3 linked regions of the Rhodopseudomonas palustris genome follow. The main gene of each other region encodes a partner of the protein of the gene in region 2 in a complex. Links are inferred from orthologs where the notes say so. Each region holds a gene or a part of one and is shown on either strand. Other genes may lie near its edges.

The links. The genes of interacting proteins can lie anywhere in the genome.
Region 1: the proteins of secY (region 2) and secA are in contact, whole or in part, in a crystal structure (PDB 3DIN), measured with the Thermotoga maritima proteins. The link is inferred for Rhodopseudomonas palustris from one-to-one orthologs. Residues at the interface, in WP_004081795.1 of Thermotoga maritima: Glu108, Gly109, Glu110, Glu111, Ala236, Glu237, Arg238, Arg239, Ile240, Thr241, Ile242, Gln243, Tyr244, Ala245, Arg246, Arg247, Val248, Thr249, Gly250, Arg251, Arg252, Val253, Tyr254, Gly256, Ala257, Ser258, Thr259, Tyr260, Leu261, Pro262; in WP_004082002.1 of Thermotoga maritima: Glu261, Ala262, Arg263, Lys300, Ala301, Arg302, Thr303, Ile304, Ile305, Leu323, Tyr324, Asp325, Pro326, Val329, Ser330, Tyr333, Ile336, Lys340, Phe345, Val349, Glu363, Phe364, Tyr374, Ser375, Gly376, Gly377, Glu393, Ile395, Thr482, Ser483.
Region 3: secY (region 2) and secG share a complex: the UniProt entries of both Escherichia coli proteins name them as parts of the sec protein translocase complex. The link is inferred for Rhodopseudomonas palustris from one-to-one orthologs.

What each region holds. Positions count from the first base shown.
Region 1 is NZ_CP140155.1:3,931,257-3,934,996, forward strand. The notes cover bases 264-3,682. They hold secA (preprotein translocase subunit SecA), read right to left. Parts: upstream 3,305-3,682; coding sequence 464-3,304; downstream 264-463. Other genes in these bases: SR870_RS17715 (peptidylprolyl isomerase), read left to right, coding at 3,647-3,682. Outside these bases: SR870_RS17705 (L,D-transpeptidase family protein), read left to right, coding at 1-186; more of SR870_RS17715, read left to right, coding at 3,683-3,740. UniProt on the Escherichia coli protein: Required for protein export, interacts with the SecYEG preprotein conducting channel.
Region 2 is NZ_CP140155.1:1,813,830-1,821,799, forward strand. The notes cover bases 919-3,828. They hold secY (preprotein translocase subunit SecY), read right to left. Parts: upstream 3,085-3,828; coding sequence 1,753-3,084; downstream 919-1,752. Other genes in these bases: SR870_RS08220 (adenylate kinase), read right to left, coding at 919-1,756; rplO (50S ribosomal protein L15), read right to left, coding at 3,235-3,720; rpmD (50S ribosomal protein L30), read right to left, coding at 3,733-3,828. In the rest of the region: rpsK (30S ribosomal protein S11), read right to left, coding at 1-39; rpsM (30S ribosomal protein S13), read right to left, coding at 163-531; more of SR870_RS08220, read right to left, coding at 719-918; more of rpmD, read right to left, coding at 3,829-3,927; rpsE (30S ribosomal protein S5), read right to left, coding at 3,984-4,559; rplR (50S ribosomal protein L18), read right to left, coding at 4,620-4,982; rplF (50S ribosomal protein L6), read right to left, coding at 4,994-5,527; rpsH (30S ribosomal protein S8), read right to left, coding at 5,640-6,038; rpsN (30S ribosomal protein S14), read right to left, coding at 6,051-6,356; rplE (50S ribosomal protein L5), read right to left, coding at 6,414-6,971; rplX (50S ribosomal protein L24), read right to left, coding at 6,964-7,278; rplN (50S ribosomal protein L14), read right to left, coding at 7,278-7,646; rpsQ (30S ribosomal protein S17), read right to left, coding at 7,707-7,955; rpmC (50S ribosomal protein L29), read right to left, coding at 7,967-7,970. UniProt on the Escherichia coli protein: The central subunit of the protein translocation channel SecYEG. Consists of two halves formed by TMs 1-5 and 6-10.
Region 3 is NZ_CP140155.1:1,306,785-1,310,052, reverse strand. What follows is about bases 264-3,210. They hold secG (preprotein translocase subunit SecG), read right to left. Parts: upstream 1,960-3,210; coding sequence 1,567-1,959; downstream 264-1,566. Other genes in these bases: SR870_RS05745 (peptidylprolyl isomerase), read left to right, coding at 3,160-3,210; tpiA (triose-phosphate isomerase), read right to left, coding at 2,136-2,909; SR870_RS05760 (CTP synthase), read right to left, coding at 264-1,400. Outside these bases: more of SR870_RS05760, read right to left, coding at 1-263; more of SR870_RS05745, read left to right, coding at 3,211-3,268. UniProt on the Escherichia coli protein: Subunit of the protein translocation channel SecYEG. Overexpression of some hybrid proteins has been thought to jam the protein secretion apparatus resulting in cell death; while this may be true it also results in FtsH-mediated degradation of SecY.

The sequences.
Region 1 (3,740 bases), 2.1 Mb from region 2 along the record:
CCGCGGCCGCAGGCGGCCGTGCCGAGGTCGAGCGAGACCAAACAGGCCACCGGCCGGCCGCCGCTCAAGCCGTCGGTCGACACCAGCGCGACCGCAACCCGGCCGTCATCGACCGGCACGATCACCGGTGCCGCACCCGTCGTGTCGTCGAATAATTTCGACAGCCGGTTCTCGGCGTTCCGCTGAGGCGGACCTCACGCTTCACCCGCCGGCCGAGGATCGGCAACACCCACCACCATCGTCATTCCGGGGCGCGAGCGTCAGCTCGCGAACCCGGAATCTCGCGTCGCGAACAACCTCTGGATTCCGGGTTCGCGCCTGACGGCGCGCCCCGGAATGACGACCTGATGGGCCGCCCTCTCGGTGGCGACATCGTCACGACTCGGATTCTGCGGTCCTCAGACGCAAAATGCCCGGCGCAAGCCGGGCATTGCTGCGATTCGATGAACCGAGGTCGACGCGCTTACGCGTACCTGCCGTGGCAGTGCTTGTACTTCTTGCCGGAGCCGCACGGGCAGTCCTCGTTGCGGCCGACCTTGCCCCAGGTCTCGGGGCGGTTCGGGTCGCGGGCGGTCTTGTCGGCGGTGTCGGCCGGCGCCAGCGAGACATTGGCGAACGCCATTTCGTCTTCGCCGGTGTTGGGGTCCATTTTGTGGACCTCCATCGGCGGCAGCTCCTGAGGCTGCTCCGGCGGGATGATCTCGACCCGCATCAGTTGCGCGGTCACCGCCTCGCGCAGATGCGCGCTCATCTCCTGGAAGAGGTTGAACGCCTCCGACTTGTATTCCTGCAGCGGGTCGCGCTGGCCGTAGCCACGCAGGCCGATCACCTGACGCAGATGATCCAGCATCACCAGATGCTCGCGCCACAGATGATCGAGCGTCTGCAGCAGGATGCTCTTCTCGGCGTAGCGCATGACGTCGGGGCCCCATTGCGCCACCTTCGCCGCCATGTGCTCGTCGAACACCTTCTCGAGCCGCGTCAGCAGCTCTTCGTCGGCGATGCCTTCTTCCTTGGCCCATTCGTCGACCGGAATATCGAGGCCGACGACGCGGTTCAGCTCTTCCTTGAGGCCGGCGACATCCCACTGCTCGGCATAAGCGTGCTCGGGCACGTGCTTGCTGACCAGATCCTCGATGAAGGTGTGGCGCATGTCGGTGACGGTCTCGACCACGCTCTCTTCCTTCATCAGGTCGATGCGCTGATCGAAGATCACCTTGCGCTGATCGTTCTGGACGTCGTCGAACTTCAGCAGGTTCTTGCGGATGTCGAAGTTGCGCGCCTCGACCTTCTGCTGCGCCTTCTCCAGCGCCTTGTTGATCCAAGGATGGATGATCGCCTCGCCTTCCTTCAGGCCGAGCCGGGTCAGCATGGTGTCGAGCTTGCCGGAGCCGAAGATCCGCATCAGATCATCGTCCAGCGACAGGAAGAATTTGGAGCGGCCGGGGTCGCCCTGACGGCCGGAGCGGCCGCGGAGCTGGTTGTCGATGCGGCGGCTCTCGTGGCGCTCCGAGCCGATGATGTAGAGGCCGCCGGGGCGCTTGACGGTCCTGGCCGGCTTGTTGCCCTTGGCCGGCTCGATCTCGATCTCGTCCTCGGCGTTCAGCACGATCTCGCGGAAGCGCTCGATATCGGCCTTGATCTGCTCGATCTTGGCGGCCTTCTCGGCCTCGTCGGTGATGCCCGCGGTCTCCTGCGGCACCCGCATTTCCAGCGAGCCGCCGAGTTTGATGTCGGTGCCGCGGCCGGCCATGTTGGTGGCGATGGTAATCGCGCCCGGCACGCCGGCCTCGGCGACGATGTAGGCTTCCTGCTCGTGGAAGCGCGCGTTCAGCACCGCGAACAGCTTGGCGGGCTTGCCGGCGCGGGCCGCCGCATAGAGCTTCTCCAGCGCCTTCGGATCGCCGAAATCGATCTGCTTGTAGCCGTTCTTCAGCAGGAAATCGGCGAGCAGCTCGGACTTCTCGATCGACGCGGTGCCCACCAGGACGGGCTGCAGCCGCTTGTTGGCGCGCTCGACCTCGGCGAGGATCGCGGCGTATTTCTCCGCCTGCGTGCGATACACCTCGTCGTCCTCGTCGAGACGCGAGATCGGCAGGTTGGTCGGGATCTCGACCACTTCGAGCTTGTAGATGTCGTAGAATTCGTCGGCTTCGGTCGCAGCCGTGCCGGTCATGCCGGCGAGCTTGCCGTACATCCGGAAGTAGTTCTGGAACGTGATCGAGGCCAGCGTCTGGTTTTCCGGCTGGACCGTGACGTGCTCCTTGGCTTCCAGCGCCTGGTGCAGGCCTTCCGAATAGCGCCGGCCCTGCATCATGCGGCCGGTGAATTCGTCGATGATCACCACCTCGTCGTTGCGGACGATGTAGTCCTTGTCGCGCTGGAACAGGGTGTGCGCGCGCAGCGCCTGGTTGATGTGGTGCACCACCGAGACGTTCTCGATGTCGTACAGCGACTCGCCCTTGAGCTGGCCGGCGTCGCCGAGCAGCTTTTCGATCTTCTCCATGCCGGCTTCGGTCAGCGCCACCGAGCGCTGCTTCTCGTCGATGTCGTAGTCCGACTTGTCGAGGCTCGGAATGAAGGTGTCGATGGTGTTGTAGAATTCGGAGCGGTCGTCGAGCGGGCCGGAGATGATCAACGGGGTGCGGGCTTCGTCGATCAGGATCGAGTCGACTTCGTCGACGATGGCGAAGAAATGGCCGCGCTGGACCATGTCCTCGAGCCGATACTTCATGTTGTCGCGCAGATAATCGAAGCCGTATTCGTTGTTGGTGCCGTAGGTGATGTCGCAGGCATAGGCCCGCTGGCGCTCGCTGTCGTCGAGGCCGTGCACGATCACGCCGGTCGACATGCCGAGGAAAGTGTAGATCTGACCCATCCAGCCGGCGTCGCGGCTGGCGAGGTAGTCGTTGACGGTGACGACGTGGACGCCCTTGCCGGCCAGCGCGTTGAGATAACACGCCAGGGTGGCGACCAGCGTCTTGCCTTCGCCGGTCTTCATCTCGGCGATGTCGCCTTCGTGCAGCACCATGCCGCCGATCAATTGCACGTCGAAATGGCGCTGGCCGAGGGTGCGCTTGGCGGCCTCCCGGACGGTGGCGAAGGCCGGGACCAGCAGGTCGTCCAGCGTCTTGCCGGCTTCGAGTTGGGCGCGGAAGTCGACGGTGCGGGCGCGCAGCGCCTCGTCCGACAGCGCCGCGACCTCCGGCTCCAGCGCGTTGATGGCGGTGACCCGAGCCTGATAGGCCTTGATCCTGCGATCGTTCGAAGAGCCGAAGAGTTTGCGGGCGAACGCGCCGATCATACCAGCTTCCTGTCCTTGCGATGTGACTTCGCAGCCTGTGTGCCGTTCACTCGAGCCGCTATCAACTCATCGTGACGCCCAGCCACCTATCGGGATACAGGCGCGGGCGCGAAATGATTGGTCATCCAGCAATCCGAGGGCCGGCGGCGTGGCCAGGGCCGTCGGACGACCTTGATACCCGTGCCAGTGGCGGCAGAGATATGGCTGGGGTAGGGGGATGTCAACGCGCGGCCCGGTGATGGAATTCATCATTTTGACAGAGTTTTCGCGTTGCCAAGGCTCCGTGATTGGGTGACTGTCCCGCCGCCCCCGACACCCCGGCTTTCAGAACAAGGATTTTCCATGACCCCTGCGTCACCCGCAGCCCGATCGGCCCTGCGCTCCGGCATCATCGGCGCGGCCGCGACCGGTTGTCTCGCTTTTGCGCTGCTCGCGA
Region 2 (7,970 bases):
GCGCTCGCGGCGGCGAATGCGGCCGGCTTCCTTAGCCATGGTCTACCTTTCTGAGTGATCTCAACGCCGCCGTAACACCAGCGGCTCCACCAAAATGCGAATGGCGAAAAGTGCGCCGCGAGTAGAGCCCTACTCGCCACGCACCGTTCGCTGTTCGCAAAATTACTTCTTCTTGCCGGCGATCGCCTTGGCCGGACCCTTGCGGGTGCGCGCGTTGGTATGGGTGCGCTGACCACGCACCGGCAGACCGCGGCGATGACGCAGGCCGCGATAGCAGCCGAGGTCCATCAGGCGCTTGATGTTCATGCCGGTCTCGCGGCGAAGGTCGCCCTCGACCAGATAGTCGCGGTCGATGACTTCGCGGATCTGAAGAACCTCGGCGTCGCTGAGCTGATTGACGCGACGCTCGACCGGGATCTTCACCTTCTCGATGATATCCGCGGCGTTCTTCTGGCCGATGCCATGGATGTACTGGAGCGCGATCAGCACGCGCTTGTTGGTCGGGATATTCACGCCGGCTATACGGGCCACAGACTTCTCTCCTGTCACCGACCGCAACCGGCCGGCTGATTCTTGCTATCTCGGTCTGGCGTTCACAAACGCGAACACGACGCCATCCCCTCGGTCGTTCTGGGGCCCGGCATCGTCTGAAACCTATCCGACGGGATATCGGGCCTTATTAAAGGATTCCGTTTCTGTTCGTCAACCGAATCCAGGTTCAAGCTCGCTTTTTGTTGACTTTCCTGGCCTTTTGAGCGGAGGACGTCCCTGCCCTCTTGGCCGCCTTCTTCGTCACCTTGGCGCCGCGCTTCGGCGCCTTGGCGGTCGATTTGGCCTTCGACTTGTCGGCTTTCTTGGTCGCCTTGGCGGGCGCCTTGCCCGCAACCTTGGCGGCCTTTTTGCCAGCCTTTTTAGTGGCTTTCGCCGGCTTCTTCAGACCCGACGACGCCTTCTTGGCGGATGCCGCCTTGCTCGAAGACTTGCCGCTAACTGCCTTCTTGGCCGAAGCTTTCTTGGCCGAAACCTTGCCCGGAGCTTTCGACTTGCCGGCGGCCTTGGAGGTATTGGCCTTGGCGGCCTTGGCCTTCGAGGTCTTGGCCGGCTTCTTCGCGCTCTTCTTGACCGCCCGCTTTGCAGCCGCGGTCTTGGCGGCCTTCTTGGCGTTGGCCTCGCCGATCGCCTCGAGGATTCGGCCGATCTCGCGGGTGACCTCGTCGATGGTCATCATACCGTCGACGGTCAGCAGCTTGCGCTTTTCCGAATAATACTCGACCAGCGGCTCGGTCTGGGCGCGGTAGGCGGCCAGACGCTTCGCCAGCGCTTCGGCGTTGTCGTCGGCGCGCGGCTCCTCGCCCCGGGCGCGCATCTCGGCGACGCGGGTCTCGACCCGGGCCAGCAGCGCGCTCTCGTTGACGCGCAGTTCGACCACGGCGTCGAGGCCGAGCTTCTTGTCCTTGAGCAGCGCATCGAGCGCCTCGGCCTGCGGCACGGTGCGCGGGAAGCCGTCGAGGATGAAGCCGTTGGCGGCGTCGGGCTGCTCGATGCGGTCGGAGATGATGCCGATCACCACCTCGTCCGGCACCAGGCCGCCGCTCGCCATGATGTCCTTGGCCTTCAGCCCGACCGGCGTGCCGGCCGCGACGGCGGCGCGCAGCATGTCTCCGGTGGAGAGCTGGACGATGCCGTACTGCTGAACCAGGCGAGCCGCTTGCGTTCCCTTGCCCGCCCCCGGCGGCCCGAGAAGGATCAGTCTCATTTCTTGCGGCCCCTCAACTTCGACTTCCGGATCAGGCCTTCATACTGGTGCGCCAGCAGATAACCCTGCACCTGGGCGACCGTATCCATCGTGACGCTGACCACGATCAGAAGCGAAGTTCCGCCGAAATAGAACGGCACCGCCGCATAGGAAATCAGCACTTCGGGAATCAGACAGACGATCGCCAGGTAGATCGCGCCGACCACGGTGATGCGCGTCAGGACGAAGTCGATGTACTCCGCGGTGCGCTCGCCGGGGCGGATGCCCGGGATGAAGCCGCCGTGCTTCTTCAGATTGTCCGCGGTCTCGGTCGGGTTGAACACGATCGCGGTGTAGAAGAACGCGAAGAACACGATCATCGCGATGTAGAACACCAGGAACAGCGGCCGGCCGTGGCCGAACTGGGTGACGACCCACTGGAACCATTCCGGGCCGGTGCCCGAATTGAAGCTCGCGATGGTGGTCGGCAGCAGCAGCAGCGACGACGCGAAGATCGGCGGGATCACGCCCGAGGTGTTGAGCTTCAGCGGCAGATGCGAGGACTGGCCCTCGAACATCTTGTTGCCGACCTGGCGCTTCGGATACTGGATCAGCAGCCGGCGCTGGGCCCGCTCCATGAACACGATGAAGGCGATGACGACGACGGCCATCACCAGCACGACCAGGATCAAGGCGGTCGACAGCGCGCCCTGACGGCCGAGTTCCAGCATGCTGGCGAGCGCCGAAGGCAGCTCGGCGACGATGCCGGCGAGAATGATCAGCGAGATGCCGTTGCCGATGCCGCGCGAGGTGATCTGCTCACCAAGCCACATCAGGAACATGGTGCCGCCGGTCAGCGTGATCGCGGTCGACAGCAGGAAGAATGCGCCCGGCTCCGACACCACATTGCCGGCGCCCTGCAGACCGACGGCGATGCCGTAGGACTGGAACGCGGCCAGGATCACCGTGAGATAGCGGGTGTACTGGTTCAGCGTCTTGCGGCCGGACTCGCCTTCCTTCTTCAGCGCCTCGAGCTGCGGCGACACCGTGGTCAAGAGCTGCACGATGATCGATGCCGAGATGTACGGCATGATGTTCAGCGCGAAGATCGCCATGCGGTGGATGCCGCCGCCGGCGAACATGTTGAACATGCCGAGAATGCCGCCGGCCTGCGACTTGAACACCTGTTCCCACACGGTGGGATCGATGCCGGGCAGCGGGATATAGGTGCCCAGCCGATACACCAGCAGCGCGCCGAGCGTGAACCAGATCCGCTTCTTCAGCTCCTCGGCCTTGCCGAGCGCCGAGAAATTGAGGTTTGCCGCTAGTTGTTCCGCTGCAGAGACCATGTCCGGCTTTCTCCCGCGCTACTCGTCCCGTGGTGCCGCCGGATGCGGGCCGCCGAGTGAGCGCCGGGCATCAATTTGGTGCGCGACTGTCGTCAATTCCACTGCCGCCGGCAAGGCCGGCGCCCGCTTTCGCGGGCGATGACGGCAATGTTACGCAGCCTCGCCTTCGTCCTTCTTCGGCGCCAGGATCTTCACCGTGCCGCCGGCCTTCTCGACCGCCTCGATCGCCGATTTGGTGGCGCCGTGGACTTCGATGGTGAGCTTCGACTTGAGCTCGCCGCGGCCGAGCAGCCGCACGCCGTCGCGCGAACGCCGCAGCACGCCGGCCGCGACCAGCGATTCGGCGTTGATCACCGCGCCGGCATCGATCGTCTTGGCGTCGATCGCATCCTGCAGCCGGTCGAGATTGATCTCGGCGAATTCCAGCCGGAAGATGTTGTTGAAGCCACGCTTCGGCAGGCGCCGATGCAGCGGCATCTGGCCGCCTTCGAAGCCCTTGATGCGCACGCCGGAGCGCGCGGTCTGGCCCTTGCCGCCACGGCCGCCGGTCTTGCCTTTGCCGGAGCCGATACCGCGGCCGATGCGCATGCGCTTCTTGCGTGCGCCGGGATTGTCGGAAATCTCGCTGAGCTTCATCGCCCTGCCCTCTTACTTCTCGTCGACGACGCGAACGAGGTGTTGCACCTTGGCGATCATGCCGCGAACTTCAGGCGTATCCTGAAGCTCGGTGACCCGGCCGATCTTGTTGAGCTTGAGGCCGACCAGCGTCGCGCGCTGCGAGTGATGGCGGCGGATTGGGCTGCCGATCTGCTCGACCTTGATCATGTTTGCGGCGTTGGCCATCGTCTTCACTCCGGATCGCGTCTTGTCTCTGTCAGCGTGATCGCGCGATCACGCCGTTATTCGGCAACCACTTCCGCATCGCCGCCGACGCGGCGGGCCTGCAGGGTGGAAACCTTGATGTTGCGGCGCGCTGCGACCGCACGCGGCGAATCGAGGTGCTTCAGCGCGTCGAAGGTGGCGCGAACCATGTTGTACGGGTTCGACGAGCCGATCGACTTCGCCACCACGTCTTGGATGCCGAGCGTCTCGAACACCGCGCGCATCGGGCCGCCGGCGATGATGCCGGTACCGGCCGGAGCGGCGCGCAGATAGACGCGGCCGGCGCCGTGACGGCCGGCGATGTCGTGATGCAGCGTGCGGCCGTCGCGCAGCGCCACCCGGGTCAGGTTGCGCTTCGCCGCTTCGGTCGCCTTGCGGATCGCTTCCGGCACTTCGCGCGCCTTGCCGTGGCCGAAACCGACCCGGCCCTTCTGGTCGCCGATCACGACCAGCGCTGCGAAACCGAAACGCTTACCGCCCTTCACGACCTTCGCCACACGGTTGATGTGGACGAGCTTGTCGACGAACTCGCTGTCGCGCTCCTCGCGATCCCTGCTCCGTTCGCGTCCACCGCGTTCGCGTTCAGCTGCCATGGTGTTTTCCAATCTCTGCGAGGCTGTCGCCCCGATCCTTGTATCCGTTCAAACCGAAACTTAGAAGCTCAGGCCGCTCTCGCGGGCCGCATCCGCCAGCGCCTTGACGCGGCCGTGATACAGATAGCCGCCGCGATCGAACACGACTTCCTTGACGCCCTGCTTCACCGCGCGCTCCGCGAGCAGCTTGCCGACCGCCTTCGCCGCGTCGATGTTCGCGCCGGTGTTGCCGGCCTCGCGCAGCGACTTTTCCAGCGACGACGCCGAGGCGAGCGTCTCGCCCTTCAGATCGTCGATCACCTGGGCGTAGATGTGCTTCGACGAGCGGAACACCGACAGCCGCGGGCGGCCGTTGGCGGTGCGCCGCAGGGCGATCCGGACCCGAGTCTTGCGCCGGGCATTCGTGACATTCAACTTCGACATGACCGGCTCCGTTACTTCTTCTTGCCTTCCTTGCGGAAGATGAACTCGTCAGAATAGCGCACGCCCTTGCCCTTGTAGGGCTCCGGCGGACGATAGTCGCGGATCTCGGCCGCGACCTGCCCGACCTTCTGCGAGTCGATGCCGACGACGTTGATCTCGGTCGGCTTCGGCACCGTGATGGTGATCCCTTCCGGGATGTCGTAGAGCACGTCGTGGCTGTAGCCGAGCGCGAGCTGCAGCTTCTTGCCCTGCAGTGCGGCACGATAGCCGACGCCGGTGATCTCGAGCTTCTTCTCGAAGCCCTTGGTGACGCCTTCCACCAGGTTCGCGATCTGGGCGCGCGCAGTGCCGTACAACGCCTGAGCGCGATTCGTCTCGAACCGCGGCGCCACCTTCACCGAACCGTCCTCGAACTTGACGTCGACGTCGTCGTGCACGACGAACTGAAGCTGACCCTTCGGCCCCTTCATCTTGACGGTCTGACCCTCGACGGACGCCGTCACCCCGGACGGGACCGTGACGGGCTTCTTGCCAACGCGTGACATGGTCGATCCTTCCTAACCAAACATCCTCCGGCGTAACGACGCCGCGGAAGATGCGCCAATTTCCGTTGTCTCGGCGCGTCCCGACCGCCTCGTGCGGCGGATCGCGCTTCGCTCAGAACACCGTGAACAGAACCTCGCCGCCGACATTGGCGTCGCGGGCGTCGTGATCGGCCATGATCCCCTTCGGGGTCGACAGCACCGAGATGCCGAGGCCGTTGTTGACGCGCGGCAAGTTCTTGACCGACGCGTAGACCCGGCGACCGGGGCGCGACACGCGCTCGATCTCGCGGATCACGGGCTCGCCGTCGAAATATTTCAGCTCGATCTCGAGCTCGCTGCGCCCCGAGGAATGCTCGACGCTGGCGTAGCCGCGGATGTAGCCCTCGCTCTTCAGCACTTCGAGCACGCTGGCGCGCATCTTCGAGCCGGGAGTCGAGACCTTGGACTTCGAACGCATCTGCGCGTTGCGGATGCGGGTGATGAGATCGCTGATCGGATCGTGCGTAGACATCTCCGCCCCTCCTTACCAGCTCGACTTGACGAGGCCGGGAACCAGGCCCTTCGAGCCCAGATCGCGGATCGCGATACGGCTGAGCTTGTTCAGGCGGTAGACCGAGCGCGCGCGGCCGGTGATCTCGCAGCGGTTGCGGATCCGGGTGGCCGACGAATTGCGCGGCATCTCGGCGAGCTTCAGGGTCGCCGCGAAACGCTCCTCCATCGGGAGGTCCTTGTCGGCGATGATGGCCTTCAGACGCGCGCGCTTCGGCGCCGCGTTCTTGGTCATCTTCTTCCGACGATTGTTCTTCTCGATCGAACTCTTCTTTGCCATGCCAGGCTCCTGGGTTTCCGCGTTTGAGAGGCAGATCAGCTCGGGGCTGTCAGCGTCTCACTGCCGGAACGGGAAATTGAATGCGGTGAGCAACGCGCGCGCTTCGTCGTCAGTCTGCGCGGTGGTGCACACCGTGATGTCCATGCCCCACGACTCGCCGGTCTTGTCGAAGTCGATTTCGGGGAAAATGATGTGCTCCTTGATGCCGAGCGAATAGTTGCCGCGGCCGTCGAAGCTCTTCGGGTTCAGGCCGCGGAAGTCGCGGACGCGCGGCAGCGCGACCGTGATCAGGCGGTCGATGAACTCGTACATCTTCGCCTTGCGCAGCGTCACCTTGCAGCCGATCGGCTGGTTCTCGCGCAGCTTGAAGGTCGAGATCGCCACCCGCGAATAGGTCACGACCGCCTTCTGGCCGGCGATCAGCGCCATGTCGGCGGCCGCCTGCTCCGCCTTCTTGCGGTCGTTGACGGCCTCGCCGACGCCCATGTTCAGCACGACCTTGTCGAGCCTGGGAACCTGCATGACGTTGCCGTAGCCGAACTTCTCAGTCAGCTGGGTGCGGATGCTGTTGTCGTATTCCGTGCGAAGGCGCGGAACGTATGCGGTCTCAGCCATCGATCTCTGCTCCCGAGCTCTTGGCGATGCGAACCTTCTTGCCGTCCGCCAGGATCTTGAAACCGACCCGGGTCGGTTTGCCGTCCTTGCCGACGATCGCGATGTTGGACAGGTCGATCGGCGCCTCTTTCGAGATGATGCCGCCTTCCTGGGATTGGGTCTGCTTCTGGTGACGCTTGACGATGTTGATGCCGCGAACCAGCGCCACACCGGCGGCCGGACGGACCTCGAATACCTCGCCGGTGCGACCCTTGTCGCGCCCGCTCAGCACCATCACCTTGTCGCCCTTACGAATCTTGGCGGCCATCACAGCACCTCCGGTGCCAGCGAAATGATCTTCATGTGGTTCTTCGCACGCAGCTCGCGCGGCACCGGCCCGAAGATACGGGTCCCGACCGGCTCGGACTGATTGTTGATCAGCACGGCGGCGTTGCGATCGAAGCGGATGACGGAGCCGTCGGGGCGGCGGATGTCCTTGCGGACCCGGACCACCACGGCCTTCATGACGTCGCCCTTCTTCACCTTGCCGCGCGGAATCGCTTCCTTGATCGACACCACGATGACGTCGCCCACGGTGGCATAGCGGCGCTTGGAGCCCCCGAGCACCTTGATGCACATGACACGGCGTGCGCCTGAATTATCGGCCACGTCGAGGTTGGTCTGCATCTGGATCATTGATGCACCTCGTCCTCTCTCTAATGCGCTGACGCGCTCTCAACTGACGCGCGAATGCGCTTAGGCGGTCTTCTTGGGTTCGCCCCGGACAACCGTCCAGCGCTTCAACTTGGAGATCGGCTTGCTCTCCTCGATCCACACCATGTCGCCCGGATGGAACTGATCGTTCTCATCGTGCGCGTGGTAGTTCTTCGAGCGCCGGATAGTCTTCTTGTAGATCGGGTGGGTGAAGCGACGGTCGACGCGCACCACCACGGTCTTGGCTTGCTTGTCGCTGACGACCACGCCCTGCAGGGTCCTCTTCGGCATCTCTGTGGTCCTTAC
Region 3 (3,268 bases), 510 kb from region 2 along the record:
TGGCGCTCCGAGATTTCCAGCACGTCGCCATAGACCTTCGACACCCGGCTGCCGCGTTTCAGCGCAGCGGGATAGGCGCCGAGACGCATCGTGCCGCCGAGATCGCCGGCGTTCGAGCGCCGCTCCAGCTCGTTGCCGCGGACCCATTCGGTCATCAGGCCGACCAGCGGCTCCGAGGTCGGCCCGAACTCGGTCGAATTGGCCTGCTCGATGCCGGCGAGATTGCGCGCCGCCTCGATCACCGCCATCTGCATGCCGAAGCAGATCCCGAAATACGGCACGTCGCGCTCGCGGGCGAACTGCGCCGCCTTGATCTTGCCCTCGGCGCCGCGCTGGCCGAAGCCGCCGGGCACCAGGATGCCGTTGACGTGTTCGAGGAACGGCGCCGGGTCCTCGTTCTCGAACACTTCGCTCTCGATCCAGTCGAGCTTGACCTCGACCTTGTTGGCGATGCCGCCGTGCGACAGCGCCTCGATCAGCGATTTGTAGGCATCCTTCATCCCGGTGTATTTGCCGACGATGGCGATCGTCACCGCGCCTTCGGGATTGCGGATGCGCTCGTTGATCTGGTGCCAGCGCTCCAGCGCCGGCGGCTGCTCGGCCGCAATCGCAAATGCCGCCAGCACTTCGTCGTCGAGGCCGGCGGCGTGATACGCTTCCGGCACCGCATAGATGCTGTCGGCGTCGCGCGCCTCGATCACCGCGCTCTCGCGGACGTTGCAGAACAGCCCGAGCTTGCGGCGTTCTTCCTTGGGGATCGGCCGGTCGGTGCGGCACAGCAGGATGTCGGGCTGGATGCCGATCGAGCGCAATTCCTTGACCGAATGCTGGGTCGGTTTGGTCTTCAGCTCGCCGGCGCTCGGGATGTAGGGCAGCAGCGTCAGGTGAATGTAGATGACGTCGCCGCGCGGCAGGTCGTTCTTGATCTGACGGATCGCCTCGAAGAACGGCAGGCCCTCGATATCGCCGACGGTGCCGCCGATCTCGACCAGCACGAAATCGTAGTCGTCGTTGGAATCGACGATGAAGTCCTTGATCGCGTTGGTGACGTGCGGGACCACCTGGATGGTGGCGCCGAGATAGTCGCCGCGGCGTTCCTTGGTCAGGATGTCCTGATAGATCCGGCCGGTGGTGATGTTGTCCTGCCGGGTGGCGGGCCGCCCGGTGAAGCGCTCGTAATGGCCGAGATCGAGATCGGTCTCTGCGCCGTCGTCGGTCACGAACACTTCGCCGTGCTGATACGGCGACATCGTCCCCGGATCGAGATTGAGGTAGGGATCGAGCTTGCGAAGACGGACCTTGTAGCCTCGCGCCTGCAGCAGCGCACCGAGTGCCGCTGATGCCAGACCTTTGCCGAGCGAGGAAACCACGCCGCCGGTGATGAAGATATACCGCGCCATGGGAGCCTACCTTTAAGGCCCTCGGTCCGATTCGCCAAAGCGATTCGTCCCCAACGGGCGAACTTCAGAATGCCTGTGGGTGACGCCGAAATATCAGCGTCTTCAAACGATTACTGACGGCAGCTCAGACTCTTCGGCAGCTACCGCCAGCGCATGCCGGCAATGCTTATTGCGACTGCGGCGGGGCCGGGGCGGCCGGCGCCTGATTCTGCGGCTGGTCGGCCTGCTTCAGCGAATCGAGCAGACCGCCGCCCTGCGAGACCGGAGGCGCCGGGACGCCCGGTGCCTGCTGGGTGGTCGGAGCCGCCGTCGGGAGGATCGACGTCGGCTTACGGTTGTAAGTCGCGAGCCACGACAGCAGCAGGCTGGTGATGAAGAAGCCGACCGCGAGAATCGCCGTGGTCCGGGTGAGCAGGTTCGCGGTGCCTCGGCTCGACATAAAGCCACCGCCACCGCCACCGCCGACGCCCAGGCCACCGCCCTCGGACTTCTGCAACAGCACAGTGCCGATCAGCCCCAGGACCAACATCAGGTGGATGACGATAATGACAGTCTGCATGATACCCTTCCATCACAAGCCCGGATCGCCGAAAGGCCGACATGGCGCCAGCGCGCGGCTGCTCGACAGGCTTGCGGGATAAACGAAGTCGCGCGGTGTCTACACGATCGATGGGGGCATTGTCACCCCCCGGAAGGCCTCCGCACCGGGACGGATAAGCGCTTTATGACACTCAGTTAGGGACAACCGGCGGCGATCGCAAGGAAGTCGGACGCCTTCAGGCTGGCGCCACCGACCAGGGCGCCATTGACATGCGGAACCGCCATCAGCTCGCTGGCATTCGAGGGCTTCACCGAGCCGCCGTAGAGCAACCGCATCAGCTCCCCCTCTGCGTTGAAGCGCTGGATCAGGGTCTGGCGGATAAATCCATGAACTTCCTCGACATCCGCTGCTGTCGGGGTCATTCCGGTGCCGATTGCCCAGACCGGCTCATACGCCACCACCAGATTGGCGGCGGTAGCTCCGTCCGGCAGCGAGCCGGCAAGCTGGCCTGCGACCACGTCGAGGGTATGGCCGGCGTTGCGCTCGCCCTGGGTTTCCCCGACGCAGACGATGGCGACCAGCCCTGCCCGCCACACTGCTTGCGCCTTGGCGCGGACGATCGCGTCGGTCTCGGCGTGGTCGGCGCGGCGCTCGGAATGGCCGACGATGATGGCGCGGGCGCCGGCATCCGCCAGCATTTCGGCCGAGATATCGCCGGTATGCGCGCCTGCGACATTGGTGTGGCAATCCTGTGCACCGATCGTGACCGGCAGCGCGCCGCCGGGATGGGCCGCGAGCCGCTCGGCGAACGCCGCAACCAGGGTCGCGGGGGGGCAGACCAGCAGATCGATCCCCGACGAAAGTTGCGGCGCGCCTTCCAGGATCGCGTCGAGCTCCGACGACGCGGCCTTGAGGCCGTTCATTTTCCAGTTTCCGGCAATCAGCGGACGAACGGCGGGGACCGGCATGGACACTCTCGGGTTTCTGGGTTGCTCAATCCCGCTAGCAGAGCCGTTTGCGATGCTCAAGAGCGCGTGATCGCGCAGGTCAGCGTCGCGTCGACGCTTCCTGCGATGCGGTGGCAGCCGCGCGACTGCCGGGTGCGGCTGGTTGCGACGCCGCGACCGCCACTTTAAGATGGATTTTCAAGCCGGCGACGCTAATTTGCGCCACCGCGCGCCTGAGCGCGGCCGGTTCCCTCCTGCGAAAAGTGAGTCCATGCTTCGAGGAATACGCAACGCCTCATCCAATTGGGTCGGCAAGACCATCATGATGATCGTGATGGGCGTGCTGATCCTCAGCTTTGCGGTCTGGGGCATTGCCGACA